One region of the Microtetraspora sp. AC03309 genome, then DNA from elsewhere that is predicted to be linked to it. Evidence: riboswitches for the same ligand, from Rfam matches in the RefSeq annotation. Region 1 holds a riboswitch; the other holds the start of a gene.

Region 1 (7,351 bases):
ACGTCGTCCGGCACGGTGAGCAGCACCAGGTCGGACTTCCCGATCACGTCTTCCGGCCGGCTCAGCTCGACGCCGAGCCGCTCGATCGCCCGCCGCCTGGACGAATCGGAGACCCCGCTGGCTGCCACCACCCTGTGGCCGGCCTGGGCGAGCGCCGCTCCGAGAACCGAGCCGACGCGACCCGCGCCGAGCACCCCCACGGCAAGCCGCGCGGGGCGGTCACCTGTATCCATGACGCCTCCCTTCGGCCCAGCGTAACGGCGGCGGGCATCGCTCCGCCGCCGCTACTCGACAGGCGGGATCTTGCCCTGATCGGAGGCCGTCTAATACCGCCGCCGTTCCTCGGTAACGTCGGTCGATGTGTGGGTCACCTGGCGGGAAGCGACACGGCGGGCACTGTACGGCGACGGCGGCTTCTACCTGAGAGAACGGCCGGTCCGGCACTTCCGCACGTCGGTGCACGCGTCACCGGCCTTCGCCGAGGCGGTGCTGCGCCTGCTCGGCGAGGTCGACACCGCGCTCGGGCGGCCTCCGGTCCTCGACCTGGTCGACATGGGCGCGGGGGACGGCATGCTCGCCGTGTCCGTGCTGGAGCTCGCCCCGCCCGAGCTCGCGGACCGGCTGCGCGTCACCGCGGTCGATCTGTCGTCGCGGCCGGAAGGTGTGGACGAGCGCGTGGCATGGGCGCCGGCCGTACCGGACGAGGTCCATGGGCTGATCTTCGCCAACGAGTGGCTCGACAACGTGCCGGTGGACGTCGTGGAGCGGACTCCCGGCGGACCGCGGCTGCTCCTGGTGGACCCCGCGACCGGCGAGGAACGACCGGGACCGGGACCGGACGAGCGGGATCTCGCCTGGCTGGAGCGGTGGTGGCCGCTGCGGGCCGTGGGCGACCGCGCCGAGATCGGCCGTCCCCGCGACGAGGCCTGGGCGTCGCTGATCGTACGGCTCGCGCGCGGCACCGCGGTCGCCGTGGATTATGCACACCCTGTGGACGACCGGCCGGGCGGCGGGAGCCTCGTGGGCTACCGGAACGGCGCGGCCGTACCTCCCGTGCCGGACGGGTCGTGCGACATCACGGCGCACGTGGCCCTGGACGCCTGCGCCGCGGCGGGCGAGCGGGCAGGCGCGCGGGGCACGACGCTGACGACGCAGCGGGAGGCCCTGCGGCGGCTGGGCGTCGGCGGAGCCCGGCCGCCGCTCGCTCTCGCGCACACCGACCCGCGCGGCTACCTCAGGGCCCTGGGGCGCGCCTCGGAGGAGGCCGAGCTGATCGATCCGGCCGGGCTCGGGAGGTTCGGCTGGCTCAGCCAGTCACGGTGACCCGCAGCGACTCCAGGCCGCGGATGATGTAACCCGGCTTCCAGAAGGGCTCCTCGACGAGTTCCAGCTTCGGGGCGGCGTCGAGCAGCGCGGTGAAGGACTCCACCAGCTCGACCCGCGCGAGCGGGGCACCGAGGCAGAAGTGGATGCCCGCGCCGAAGGAGATGTGCGGGTTGTCCACACGCCCGACGTCCAGGCGGTCCGGGTCGGGGAAGACCTCCGGATCGCGGTTGGCCGAGCCGAAGAGCAGCCCGATCTCCACGCCGCGGGGGATCGTCACCCCGCCGACCTCGATGTCCTCGAGGACCCAGCGCTCGAACATCTGCAGCGGGGTGTCCCACCGCAGCAGTTCCTCGATGGCCGTGGGCATCAGCGTGCGGTCGTTCCTGAGCCGCTCCAGCTCGGCCGGGTTGCGGAACAGCGACCACCAGCCGTTGCCGGTGACGTTCACGGTGGCCTCGTGGCCGGCGTTGAGCAGCAGCACGCAGGTGCCGATCAGCTCGTCCTCGGTCAGCCGGTCGCCGTCGTCCACGACCTGCGCGAGGGCGGTGATGAGGTCGTCTCCCGGCTGGTCCTTACGGGATCTGGCCAGCTCGCGCAGGTATTCGGCGAACTCCGCCGCCGCCCGCACGGCCGTGTGCTGCGCGTCGAGCGAGGGGTTGAGCTCGTACATGCCGCAGATGTCGGCGGACCACGGGCGCAGCAGGTGCCGGTCGGCCTCGGGCACGCCCAACATTTCGGCGATCACGGTCACCGGGAGCGGCTCGGCCACCTCGGCGAGCAGGTCGCCGCCGCCGCGCTCGACCAGCCCGTCGGCCAGCTCCCTGGCGATCCTGCGCACGCGGGGGCGGAGCGACTCCACCATCCGGGGCGTGAACGCCTTGGACACCAGGCGGCGCAGGCGGGTGTGGACGGGCGGCTCGACGTCGAGCATGCCGGCCCTGACCACCCTCCAGAAGGGTTCCTGGAACTCCGGCTCGGGTTCCCTGCCGAACGCCTCGTGCGAGGCCGTGTGGAGGTAGGAGCGGCCCAGCCGCCGATCGCGCAGCAGCGCGTTCACGTCGGCGTGACGGGCGATCAGCCACTGGCCGGTCGGCTCGAAGAAACTGACCGGGTCGTTCTCCCGCAGATCGGCGTAGACGCCGTACGGGTGGGCCACGAACTCGGGATTCCAAGGATCAAACTTCACAAACCAACCATACGAAGCATTTTGCCTGGTCGCATCACCTGAACCACCAGTACGGACATCACATTTCGGGCAACTGACGGCTTGCGGCGCCGGGGAGGGAGTGGGCTATAGTGCCGCACAGGTCATGAGTGCCAGCGCACAGCCCCGGCTTGCTGGCCGGCAACCCTCGCGTCCGCGGCGGGGTGCCCCGGGTGAGGACCAGGTCCGGCGCGAGGCGCGCCGGGCAAGCGCGGGCTCCGCCGGTATGACGCCATGGCCGGGGTCCCTGACCTCAGGAGGCCGTCGTGTCCGTTCTCTCGCTGTCCACCCTCTCCCCCGCCGCCGCCAACGAACGGCCGATCCCCGCCGTCCTGGGCGCCGACCTCGAGGTGCCGGTCAAGGGCGGGCGGCTGGTGCCGTACGCGAACCTGGACTACGCGGCGAGCGCGCCCTGTCTGGAGCCGGTGAGCGCCGCCGTCACCGCGGCGCTGCCGGCCTACTCCAGCGTGCACCGCGGCGCCGGATACGCCTCCCAGCTCACGACGGCCCGGTACGAGCAGGCGAGGCACACCGTCCGGGCCTTCGTGGGCGCCCGCACGGACGACGCGGTGGTCTTCACCCGCAACACGACCGACGCGATGAACCTGCTGGCCCGCAGCCTGCCCGAGGGCACCACCACCGTCGTGTTCGACACCGAGCACCACGCCTCGCTGCTGCCCTGGCCCGACGCCGTACGGCTCGCGCCCCCGGCCTTCCCCGGCGAGGCGATCAGGGCCGTGGACGAGACGCTGGCCGGGATCGAGGGACCGGCCCTCCTGGTCGTCACGGCCGCCTCCAACGTGACCGGCGAGCTGTGGCCGATCGCGGGGCTCGCGCACGTGGCGCACCGGCACGGCGCCCGCGTCGTGGTGGACGCCGCCCAGCTCGTCCCGCACCGGCGGCTCAACCTGGCCGCGCTCGACCTCGACTACGTGGCGTTCTCCGGGCACAAGCTGTACGCGCCGTTCGGCTCCGGAGCCCTGGTCGGGCGGGCCGACTGGCTCGCGGAGGCCGCGCCGTACCTGCTGGGCGGCGGCGCGGTGACCTCGGTCGGCGCGGACGGCGAGGAGACGTCGTGGAGCGACGACCCCGAGGTGCGCCACGAGGCCGGTACCCCGAACGTGCTGGGGGCGGTCGCCCTCGCCGCGGCCTGCGACGCGCTGGCCGCGACCGGCTGGACGGCCCTGGTCCGCGAGGAGGAGCGGCTGGTGGCCCGCCTGCGCGCGGGGATCGCCGGGATCGAGGGTGTGCGCGAGCTGTCCCTCTGGGGGCCGGACCACCCCAGGGTCGGCATCGTGTCGTTCACCGTGGACGGCCTGACGGCCCGTGAGGTCGCCGAGTCCCTGTCGGCGGACCACGGCATCGGCGTCCGGGACGGCAAGTTCTGCGCGCACCCGTTCGTACGGCACCTACTCGGGACCTCCGACGGCGGCTGCCAGGACGGCACGGCCAGCGCCGTACGCGCGTCGATCGGGATCGGCACGACCGAGGAGCACGTGGACCGGCTGATCGGCGCTCTGCGGGACCTGGCCACAACCGGGGTGGGCATTTCGTCCTGAACCACCCCCCGGCGTGGGAGCATGGGCCGTATGACAGGAGAGCCTCGGGCCGAGGGGGCGTTCCGGGAACGCGTCGTGGGCATCGGGTCGGGCGCGGGAGCGGTGGCGCCCCGGGAACTGGCCACCGAGGACATGGTCCTCAACATCGGACCGCAGCACCCGTCGACGCACGGCGTGCTGCGGCTGCGTCTCACTCTGGACGCCGAGCGCATCGTCAGCGCCGAGCCGATCATCGGCTACATGCATCGGGGCGCCGAGAAGCTGTTCGAGGTGCGCGACTACCGCCAGATCATCGTCCTGGCGAACCGGCACGACTGGCTGTCGGCCTTCGCCAACGAACTGGGCGTCGTGATCGCGGTCGAGCGGATGCTCGGCATGGAGGTCCCGCGACGTGCGGTGTGGGCACGGACACTGCTGGCCGAGCTCAACCGGGTGCTCAACCACCTGATGTTCCTCGGGTCCTACCCCCTGGAGCTGGGCGCGATCACCCCGGTCTTCTACGCGTTCCGCGAGCGGGAGACCCTGCAGCACGTCATGGAGGAGATCTCCGGCGGCCGGATGCACTACATGTTCAACCGCGTCGGCGGCCTCAAGGAGGATCTGCCGCTCGGCTGGCTCGACCGCGCGGGGCAGGCCGTCGCCGACGTACGGCGCCGCCTCCCCGACATCGAGAACCTCGTCTCCGGCAACGAGATCTTCCTCGCCCGGACCAAGGGCGTCGGGGTGCTGCCCCGCGAGACGATCATGCAGTACGGCGTGAGCGGCCCGATCGCCCGCGCCTCCGGCGTCGACTTCGATCTGCGCAGGGACGAGCCCTACCTCGCGTACGGCGAGCTGCCGGTGCGGGTGGTGACCCGGACGGAAGGCGACTGCCACGCCCGGTTCGAGGTGCTGCTCGACCAGGTCAAGGCCTCCCTCGACTTGGCGGACGCCTGCCTTGACCGGCTGCGGGAGCTCCCCCCGGGACCGATCAACCAGCGGCTGCCGAAGATCCTCAAGGCCCCCGAGGGCCACACGTACGCCTGGACGGAGAGCCCGCTCGGCATCAACGGGTACTACCTCGTGTCCCGGGGCGAGAAGACCCCCTGGCGGTTGAAGCTGCGCAGCGCGTCGTTCAACAATGTCCAGGTGCTGCGGGAGATCCTGCCGGGGCATCTGGTCGCCGACATGATCGCCATTCTCGGCTCGATGTTCTTCGTCGTCGGGGACATCGACAAATAGCGGTTACTTGCGCTCCTCCGGCTTGCCCGGCACCCGGCAGCAGTGCTCAAGGAAAAGCGCCGCGCAGATCAGCACGACGCACGAGGCGAACGAGCCGCCCGCGACGAACGCGTCCTGCCGCGGCTGGGGCAGGTCGAGCAGGTTGAGCACGTGGAGCACGAAACCCGCGAAGACGCCCCCGAACACCGCGCCCGCGTACGCCGTGGCCTTCGCCAGGGCGGCGAGCCGGGCGACCGCCAGCGGCTCCGCCGGCTTGGTGCCCGGCTTGCGGCGGATCCTGGCCCGGGTCAGCCACCCGGTGTACGCCTCACCGATGGCCAGCAGCAGCAGGGTCGGGATCGCGCTCCACGGCACGGTCGGCAGCTGGGAATAGGTCTTCTGCAGCAGGCCCCAGGTGAGCAGCGCGAACACCACCACCAGGCCGACCAGCACGCCGGGGTTGCTGGGCTTCACGCAGGCTCCTCTTGCGACATCAGGCGGGGGGCTCCAGGGACAGGTCGTCGCGCAGCCGTACACCGGCCTGGTCCAGCCCGGCGAGCAGGTCGGCCACGGCGCCGTGCCCGGTGAGCGTCGCCTCCGGATCGGCCCGCAGCCACGGGACCAGCACGAACGCCCGCTCGTGCGCCCGGGGGTGCGGGAGCGTGAGGTCGGGATCGGCCGACACGACGTCGTCCACCGTGATCAGATCCACGTCGAGAGTCCGCGGCCCCCAGCGCTCCACGCGCACCCGGCCGAAGGCGTTCTCGATGCTCTGGGCGCGTTCGAGGAGCGCCCACGCGTCCAGCATGGACTCGGCCACGACGACGGCGTTGAGGTAGGGGTCCTGCTCAGGCCCGCCCACGGGGTCGGTCTCGTACACGGGGGAGACGGCGACGAACGTCAGTCCCGGAGCGTCGAAGAGGGCGTCGATCGCGCCCTGGAGATTCTCCATCCGGCGACCGAGATTGCTGCCGAGCGCGAGCACGACCCTCATGCGCGACCCCTTCTGATGGTCACCACCACGTCGTCGAACGGCAGCGGAATGGGCGCGGCCGGCTTGTGCACACTGACCTCCACCTCGTCCACCAGGTCGTACGCCAGGCAGACGGACGCGAGCCGGTCGGCGAGCGTCTCGATGAGGTTGACCGGCTCGCCCCCGACCGTCTCCACCAGGCGCACGGCCAGCGCGCCGTAGTCGACGGTCTTGGTCAGGTCGTCTCCCCCGGCGGCGGGCGCGGTGTCGAGGAACAACGTCACGTCGACCACGAACTCCTGGCCGAGCTCCCGCTCCGCGGGCAGGCAGCCGTGCCGCCCCCGCGCGCGCAGCCCCACCAGGCGAACGCTGTCACTCCGGCCGCTCACTCTTCCTCCTCCTCGTCCTCGCTCTGCAGGACGGGGGACCCGTGGTACAACCACAGGCGCCAGCCGTCCGGGGTGCGGACGTATGTGCTGGTCGCGACCACCCGGCCCGCGGCGAACCCCGCCTCGTCGGTGTCCGCGGCGGTCAGGATGTTCTCCGCGCAGGTGAGCACGGCGACGTCGCCCAGCACCATGGTCCGCACGTCGGTCAGCACGAACTGGATGTACGGGGTGTTGGCCATGATCAGCGCCCACGAGCGGAGCACCTCGGACCGGCCGCTGAGCATGGGCCAACCGGGGTGGACGCACATCGCCACCCGGTCGCCCGCGTCCTCCGCCCAGATCTCGGACATCCGATCCAGGTCCGCGCTCTCGATCGCGTCGTAGAACTCCTGGTTGAGCTCCTCAACGTCCTTCATCGGCTGCCTTCCACGCCGCCGCGACGCGTACGGCGTCCGCGTTGGGTCCGACCTGGTGTACCCGGACGCACCAGGCGCCCTCCCGCGCGGCGAGCGCGGTGACCGCCAGCGTGGCGTCGTCACTGCGGTCGAAGGGGCGGGGCCTGCCCTCGGCGTCCGGCAGCAGGCGCCCGAGGAACCGTTTCCTCGACGCGCCGATCAGCACGGGATGGCCCATCTCGACCAGCTTGCGGGTCCCGGCCAGCAGCGCCCAGTTGTGCTCGGGATGCTTGGAGAACCCGAGC
Region 2 (7,351 bases), on a different contig from region 1:
TTATGTAGCCGCTCGAATGCATAAAGAGATCGCGGACTGGGCGAGAGTCAACGACAGGGTGCCGGCGCGGCGGCGGGATGTGTGCGCCGGCGGTCGCTCCGAGCCGGTTCTGAACCGGACGTGAGGGATCGGCAGACCGGCGCACGTCGCCAGGCGTCCTGACAACCCGGCTGACATAGGCGGCTTGCCCGCGGATAAGGGCACGGGCCACTATGTGGTCGTGTGAATGACTTTCCCCCGGGTTATCCCCCAGCCTCGGGTTCCCCCTATCCCCCGCCGCCGGATTCGGGTTCCTCTCAGCCACCAGGCACGCAGGGCTCCGGATACGGGCCGAATCCATACGGCCCACCGTCCGCCTACCCCGATGGCCCGTATGGCCCGTACGGCCCGTACGGCCCGTACGGCCCGGGCCCCTATCCACCCCAGCCCCATCCGTCCTACGGGGCTTACCCGGCGAGGACCAACGGCTTCGCCGTGGTGGCTCTCGTCTTCGGGATCATCGGCGGCCTGCTGTTCTCCGTCGTTTTCGGGATCGCCGCGCTGGTCCAGATCAGAAAGCGGGGCGAGAAGGGCCGGGGCCTCGCCATAGCGGGGCTCACCATCTCCGGCCTGTGGGCGCTGTTGATCGTGGCCGGCGTCGTCATCGCCGCCATGACGTCGGCGGAGCGGGACAGCTCCGGCGCGATCACGGAGAGCGGCTCCCTGAGCGTCGCCGACCTACGGACGGGCGACTGTCTCGACGGTGTCGCCGACGGCGAGGTGTCGTACACCATCAGTGCCAAGTCGTGCTCGGAGCCGCACGACGCCGAAGTGATCACCCAGTTCGACCTGCCCACCGGTGCGTGGCCCGGCAGGGACGCTGTGAGTGACAAGGCCACGTCCGGGTGCGAGAAGCGGCTTGCGCGCCTGCTCTCCGACAGCCCGATGGTCGACCGGCTCTCCGGTTTCATCCTCTATCCGCCCGACGCCGCGTCGTGGGGGAAAGACCGGTCCGTCACGTGCCTGGCGGTCGACACGAACGGCGGCAAGCTGGCCGAAAAGGTCAAGCGGTAACGCCGGCTCCATAGATCATCCCGACAGAGAAGGGCGGCTCCCCCGCGAGGGGAACCGCCCTTCTCTGTTGACGAGCAGACTCAGAAGTCCATGTCGCCGCCGCCGGGCATGGCGGGAGCGGCCGGGGTCTTCTCGGGCTTCTCGGCGATGACGGCCTCGGTGGTGAGGAACAGGGCCGCGATGGAGGCGGCGTTCTGCAGCGCGGAGCGCGTCACCTTGGCCGGGTCGATGATGCCCGACTCGAACATGTTGACGTACTCGCCGGAGGCGGCGTTGAGGCCCTCACCCGGGGTGAGGTTGCGCACCTTCTCCACCACGACGCCGCCCTCAAGGCCGGCGTTGACGGCGATCTGCTTCAGCGGCTCCTCGAGAGCCTTGCGCACGATCGCGGCACCGGTGGCCTCGTCGCCGTTGAGCTCGAGCTTGTCGAACGCCTTGGCGCCGGCCTGCAGCAGGGCCACGCCACCGCCGGGGACGATGCCCTCCTCGACGGCCGCCTTCGCGTTGCGAACGGCGTCCTCGATGCGGTGCTTGCGCTCCTTGAGCTCGACCTCGGTCGCCGCGCCGGCCTTGATGACGGCGACGCCGCCGGCCAGCTTGGCGAGGCGCTCCTGGAGCTTCTCGCGGTCGTAGTCGGAGTCGGTGTTCTCGATCTCGGCGCGGATCTGGTTCACCCGGCCGGCGATCTGCTCGGCGTCACCGGCACCGTCGACGATGGTGGTCTCGTCCTTGGTGATGACGACCTTGCGGGCCTTGCCCAGCAGGTCGAGGGTCGCGGACTCGAGCTTGAGGCCGACCTCCTCGCTGATGACCTGGCCACCGGTGAGGGTGGCGATGTCGCCCAGCATGGCCTTGCGGCGGTCACCGAAGCCGGGAGCCTTGACGGCGACGGACTTGAACAGGCCGCGGATCTTGTTGACGACCAGGGTGGCCAGGGCCTCGCCCTCGACGTCCTCGGCGATGATGACCAGCGGCTTGCCCGCCTGCACGACCTTGTCGAGCAGCGGGAGCAGGTCCTTGTTGGCCGAGATCTTCGAGTTGACGATGAGGATGTAGGGGTCCTCGAAGACCGCCTCCATACGCTCCGGGTCGGTGACGAAGTAGCCCGAGATGTAGCCCTTGTCGAAGCGCATACCCTCGGTGAGCTCAAGCTCGAGGCCGAAGGCGTTGCTCTCCTCGACGGTGATGACGCCTTCCTTGCCGACCTTGTCCATGGCCTCGGCGATCATCTCGCCGATCTGGGCGTCGCCGGCGGAGATGGTGGCCGTGGAGGCGATCTGCTCCTTGGTCTCCACGTCCTTGGCCAGCTTGGAGAGCTCCTCGCTGACGCGCTCGACGGCGGCCTCGATGCCCTTCTTCAGGGACATCGGGTTGGCGCCGGCGGCGACGTTGCGCAGACCCTCGCGTACCAGAGCCTGGGCGAGCACGGTGGCGGTGGTGGTGCCGTCACCCGCGACGTCGTCGGTCTTCTTGGCGACTTCCTTGACGAGCTCGGCCCCGATCTTCTCCCACGGGTCCTCGAGCTCGATCTCCTTGGCGATGGAGACACCGTCGTTGGTGATCGTGGGGGCGCCCCACTTCTTCTCCAGCACGACGTTGCGGCCCTTGGGGCCGAGAGTCACCTTCACGGCGTCAGCGAGCTGGTTCATACCGCGCTCGAGACCGCGCCGGGCGTCCTCGTCAAACGCGATCATTTTGGCTGCCATAAGGCTAGACCTCCCAGTTGCAGGGTGGCTTGCGAGGACCGAGCCGACGCCCGCGACGGCGTCTGGGCCCGCATTCCCTTCGCCGGCCCCATCGCCTCGATCCTGGTGTTTCTGTCACTCTCGACATCAGAGTGCCAACGAACTGTTTAGCACTCTACCCAGGCGAGTGCAAGCCGCAACGGGTCTGAGCTGGAAGCATCACTCTTTTCGCACGTCCGGCATCATGGATCTACCCGTGCCGTACCTGGCGGACTCGGCGGACTCGGCGGACGCGCGCCGGAACGCGAAGGCCCGGCTCGCCCCACGCGAACCGGGCCCCAGGCCGACGCTCCACGAAGCGCCGTCAGATGCCGTTCCAGGATCAAACGACGGTCCGTACGCCTTCCGCCTGCGGGCCCTTCTGACCCTGCGTGATGTCGAACTCCACCCGTTGCCCCTGCTCAAGGGCCTTGTAACCGTCCATCATGATTGCCGAGTAATGGACGAACACGTCCTTACCACCGTCTACCGCGATGAAGCCGTAGCCCTTGTCCGCGTTGAACCACTTGACGGTGCCCTGCGCCACTTCCGACTCCTCTTGCTGGGCTGGAGATCACGCCCATTCCCGCGCGATCCGTAACAGCTGATCTCAATGCAGACGCCCGAGACCAGTGCCGACCGCCGATACCGAAGAGGCCCCCGGTTACGTCGATCGTCCTCGACCATACCCGTGTCAAGCCGTAGGGCAACAGAGTCAATCCCCAAACTACTTCTTGGCGTTCGCCCAAAGCAGGATCAGGAGAATATTCGGTTAACGATTAGTTAGTTGAGAATTGCACCACATGCCCTGATGTCCAGATAAACGGCCATTAGCCAGAACCCCACGTCAACATGCGAACACCCACGTACCCGGCCTGGGTACGTGGGTGTCGTGGGCTCGCGAGGGGTCAGCCGCCGGCCACCGCCGGGATCACCGAGATCTGGACGCCATCGGGAGTGGGGGTGTCCAGACCCTCCACGAAACGGACATCCTCTTCCCCGACATAGACGTTGACAAAACGCCGAATCTTGCCCGTTTCATCGAGGATCCGCGCGCCGATGCCGGGATAGTCGGCGTCCAGCTTCTGCAGGACCTCGCGCAGCGTTCCGCCTTCACCGGACACCTCGGCGGCTCCCCCCGTGTATGTACGAAGAATCGTCGGAATCCGTACAGAAACGCTCATTTTTCGCTCACTTTCGTTGCTTCGTTGGTAAACGCGGTCAGTTGGCGAAAGCCGTACGGAATGCCGCGAGAGAGGGGCGGATGACGGCCGCGGGCCGGGCCTCGGCCGCGACGGCGTCCAGGGTCTTCAGGCCGTCTCCGGTGTTGAGCACGACCGTCTCGGCCTCCGGGTCGAGCGCGCCGCTCTCGGTGAGCTTGCGCAGCACGCCGACGGTCACCCCGCCCGCCGTCTCGGCGAAGATGCCCTCGGTCCGGGCGAGCAGCCGGATCGCGTCGACCACCTCGCGGTCGTTCACGTCCTCCACCGCGCCGCCGGTGCGCCGCGCGATGTCCAGCACGTACGGCCCGTCGGCCGGGTTCCCGATCGCCAGCGACTTGGCGATCGTGTCCGGCTTGACCGGCTGGACCACGTCGTGACCCGCCTTGTACGCGCTGGAGACCGGCGAGCAGCCCTCGGCCTGCGCACCGAAGATCTTGTACGGCTTTTCCTCGACCAGACCCAGCTTGATCAGCTCGCGGAAACCCTTGTCGATCTTGGTGAGCTGGGAGCCGGAGGCCACCGGGATGACGATCTGGTCGGGGATCCGCCAGCCGAGCTGCTCGGCGATCTCATAGGCCAGCGTCTTGGAGCCCTCGGCGTAGTACGGGCGGAGGTTGACGTTGACGAAACCCCACTTCTCGCCCAGCTCGTCACCGATGAGCTCGGAGCAGAACCGGTTGACCTCGTCGTAGGTGCCGTCGATCGCGACCAGGCGGCCGCCGTACACCGAGGCCATGGTGATCTTGGCCTCTTCGAGGTTGGAAGGGATGAACACGCACGAGTCGAGCCCCGCGCGAGCGGCGGCCGCGCCGACCGCTCCGGCGAGGTTGCCCGTGGAGGAGCAGGACAGTGTGTGGAAGCCGAAGTTCCGCGCGGCCTCCAGGGCGATCGCCACCACGCGGTCCTTGAAGGAGTGGGTGGGGTTGCCCGAGTCGTCCTTGATGTACAGCGAGCGGAGGCCCAGCTCGCCGGCCAGGTTGTCGGCCTTGACCAGCTTGGTCCAGCCGGGCTGGAGGTTGGGCCGGGTCTCGACGTTCCCCGGAACGGGGAGGAGCTTGCTGTACCGCCAGATGTTGGTCGGACCGGCCGCGATCTCCTCGCGGGTCACCGGACCGAAGTCGTACGCCACCTCGAGTGGCCCGAAACACTCGATACACGCGAAGATCGGGCCGAGGTCATAGCGGGTGCCGCACTCACGACAGGACAGAGCCGAGGCGGGGCCGAAGTCGAGAGCGGAGTTTGCAGTGCTTGCGAGCGCCATGAAGCGAGGCCTTTCCCTCATCTTCGCTCGTGGCCACCCTGGTCACGAGCCGGAATTGGCACCTGTCCCGGCCGGCCTCGTGGTCACGAGTACGGGCACCGGGAGGGTTGCCGGGGCTTCGCAGGGCCGGTCCCTCCACCCCTCTGGATGAGCAATATTCAGTTGTTCCCTGGCGGGCATGCCGCAGGGCGTATCCCAAAGATCATCGGCGGGACACTCCCTAGCACTGTACCTTGTCGTCCCAGGTGTCCGATCCGACGTCTCATTATTCGAGATGAAATCGCATTACCAGGTAAGACGATCAGCCGTATGCCTCGCCCAGGGCCGTCTGCACGTACTTGCGCGCCTGATGGATGCGCGACTTGGCGGTGCCGAGCGGGATGCCCAGCTGATCGGCCACCTCGGTGTAGTCCAGCTGGCAGATGTCGCGCAGCACCAGCGCCTGGGCGAGGTCGGGCTTCTCCGCCTCCAACGCCTCCATCGCGTCCAGCAGGTCGAGCCGCGATCCGGCGATGACGCTGACCCGGCGCGGATCGGGACGCTGCTCGGGCAGCTCCTCCGCCTGCTCGGACGCCCGGCGCTTCAGCGACCGGTAGGTGGTGCGGGCGCAGTTGGCGGTCACGATGTGCAGCCAGGTGCTGAACTTGGCCCGCCCCTCGAACCTGCCGATGTTGCGCGCGACCGCGAGGAGGGTGTCCTGGGCCGCCTCCTCGGCGTCCTGCCGGTAGGGCAGCAGCCGTTCACAGTGCCGCAGCACGTGCGGCTCGATCATGCGCAGCAGCTCGCCGAGAGAGCGGTGATCGCCCTGGGCGGCCGATCGGGCCAGTTCCTCGGTCGTCTCGTCCAGTGCCATCTCTGATCTCATCCCGCCTCGCCGGGGCACCCGCGGTTCCCTGACATCCTATTGGCGACGGTCAGGATTTATTACTCTTCCGGAATGCGCGCCCTCACAGTAACGGGAGCCGGATCATGAGCAGCAACGTGCTGATCGCCTCCAATCGGGGGCCGGTCTCGTTCACCCTGTCCGACGACGGCGCGCTCACCATGCGGCGCGGCGGCGGCGGCCTCGTCTCCGGGCTGTCCGAGGCGTTCAAGGACTCCGACATGCTCTGGGTCTGCGCGGCCCTCTCCGACGGCGACCGCAGTGCCGCACGGCTCGCGCCGGGCGGCCGGCTGGACCAGGCGGGCTACGACACGGGACGGCTACGGATGCTCGACATCCCTCCGGCGACCTTCCACCGGGCCTACAACGCGGTCGCCAACTCGACCCTGTGGTTCGTCAACCACCTGCTCTACAACACCCCGACCATGCCGCACTTCGACACGCGCTTCCGCCGCGAGTGGGCGTCCTACCAGGAGTACAACGGGGCGTTCGCGCTCGCGCTCGCCGAGGAGGCCGCGCACGGCGCCAAGGTGATGATCCAGGACTACCACCTCACCCTGGCTCCGGCCATGCTGCGGGTCGAGCGGCCCGACGTGCGGATCGCGCACTTCTCGCACACGCCCTGGGCCCCGCCCGAGTACTTCTCGCTCCTGCCCGACGACGTCGCCGCCGAGGTGCTGTCGGGCATCCTCGGCGCGGACCACGCCGGGTTCCTCACGTCCCGCTGGGCCGCCGCGTTCATGGACTGCTGCGCCGCCATCCTGGGCGCGCGGGTCGACCGGGCCGGCCGTACGGTCACCTACGAGGGCAGGACCACCCGCGTCGGCGTACACGGGCTCGGAGTGGACGGGGACGCCCTCCGCGCCAGGGCCGCCGAGCCGGACGTCGAGGCGCGCATGACCGCGCTCAAGGAGCAGGTCGGCGACCGGCGGCTGATCGTCCGCATCGACCGGACCGAGCTGTCCAAGAACATCGTCCGCGGCCTGATGGCCTACCGGGAGTTCCTGGCCGACCACCCCGAGTGGCACGGCAGGGTGGTCCACCTCGCCTTCGCCTACCCGTCGCGGCACGACCTGCCCGAATACCGTGAGTACACGGCGGCGGTGCAGCGGTGCGCCAAGGAGATCGAGGACGCCTACGCCACCGAGGAGTGGGACCCGCTCATCCTCAACGTGCACGACGACTATCCCCGCTCCCTCGCGGCGTA

What was found. A riboswitch is a leader RNA that binds a small molecule or an ion and turns the genes downstream of it on or off. The one in region 1 is predicted to bind S-adenosylmethionine.
Region 2: another riboswitch for S-adenosylmethionine. It lies ahead of thrC (threonine synthase); the one in region 1 lies ahead of IMZ11_RS23475 (aminotransferase class V-fold PLP-dependent enzyme).

Annotation. Positions count from the first base shown of each region.
Region 1 is NZ_JADDIL010000040.1:40,650-48,000, forward strand. Features, by position in the region: gene IMZ11_RS23460 (Rossmann-like and DUF2520 domain-containing protein) at 1-233, opposite strand, end outside; gene IMZ11_RS23465 (SAM-dependent methyltransferase) at 361-1,323, shown strand; gene IMZ11_RS23470 (cytochrome P450) at 1,307-2,512, opposite strand; SAM riboswitch class IV at 2,633-2,748, shown strand; gene IMZ11_RS23475 (aminotransferase class V-fold PLP-dependent enzyme) at 2,797-4,089, shown strand; gene IMZ11_RS23480 (NADH-quinone oxidoreductase subunit D) at 4,120-5,310, shown strand; gene IMZ11_RS23485 (DUF3180 domain-containing protein) at 5,314-5,763, opposite strand; gene folK (2-amino-4-hydroxy-6-hydroxymethyldihydropteridine diphosphokinase) at 5,783-6,283, opposite strand; gene folB (dihydroneopterin aldolase) at 6,280-6,651, opposite strand; gene IMZ11_RS23500 (nuclear transport factor 2 family protein) at 6,648-7,067, opposite strand; gene folP (dihydropteroate synthase) at 7,054-7,351, opposite strand, start outside.
Region 2 is NZ_JADDIL010000026.1:27,235-34,585, reverse strand. Features, by position in the region: gene IMZ11_RS45290 (septum formation family protein) at 475-1,053, shown strand; gene groL (chaperonin GroEL) at 1,134-2,759, opposite strand; gene IMZ11_RS17455 (cold-shock protein) at 3,121-3,324, opposite strand; gene IMZ11_RS17450 (MoaD/ThiS family protein) at 3,686-3,961, opposite strand; gene thrC (threonine synthase) at 3,999-5,261, opposite strand; SAM riboswitch class I at 5,276-5,415, opposite strand; gene IMZ11_RS17440 (RNA polymerase sigma factor) at 5,563-6,114, opposite strand; gene IMZ11_RS17435 (trehalose-6-phosphate synthase) at 6,231-7,351, shown strand, end outside.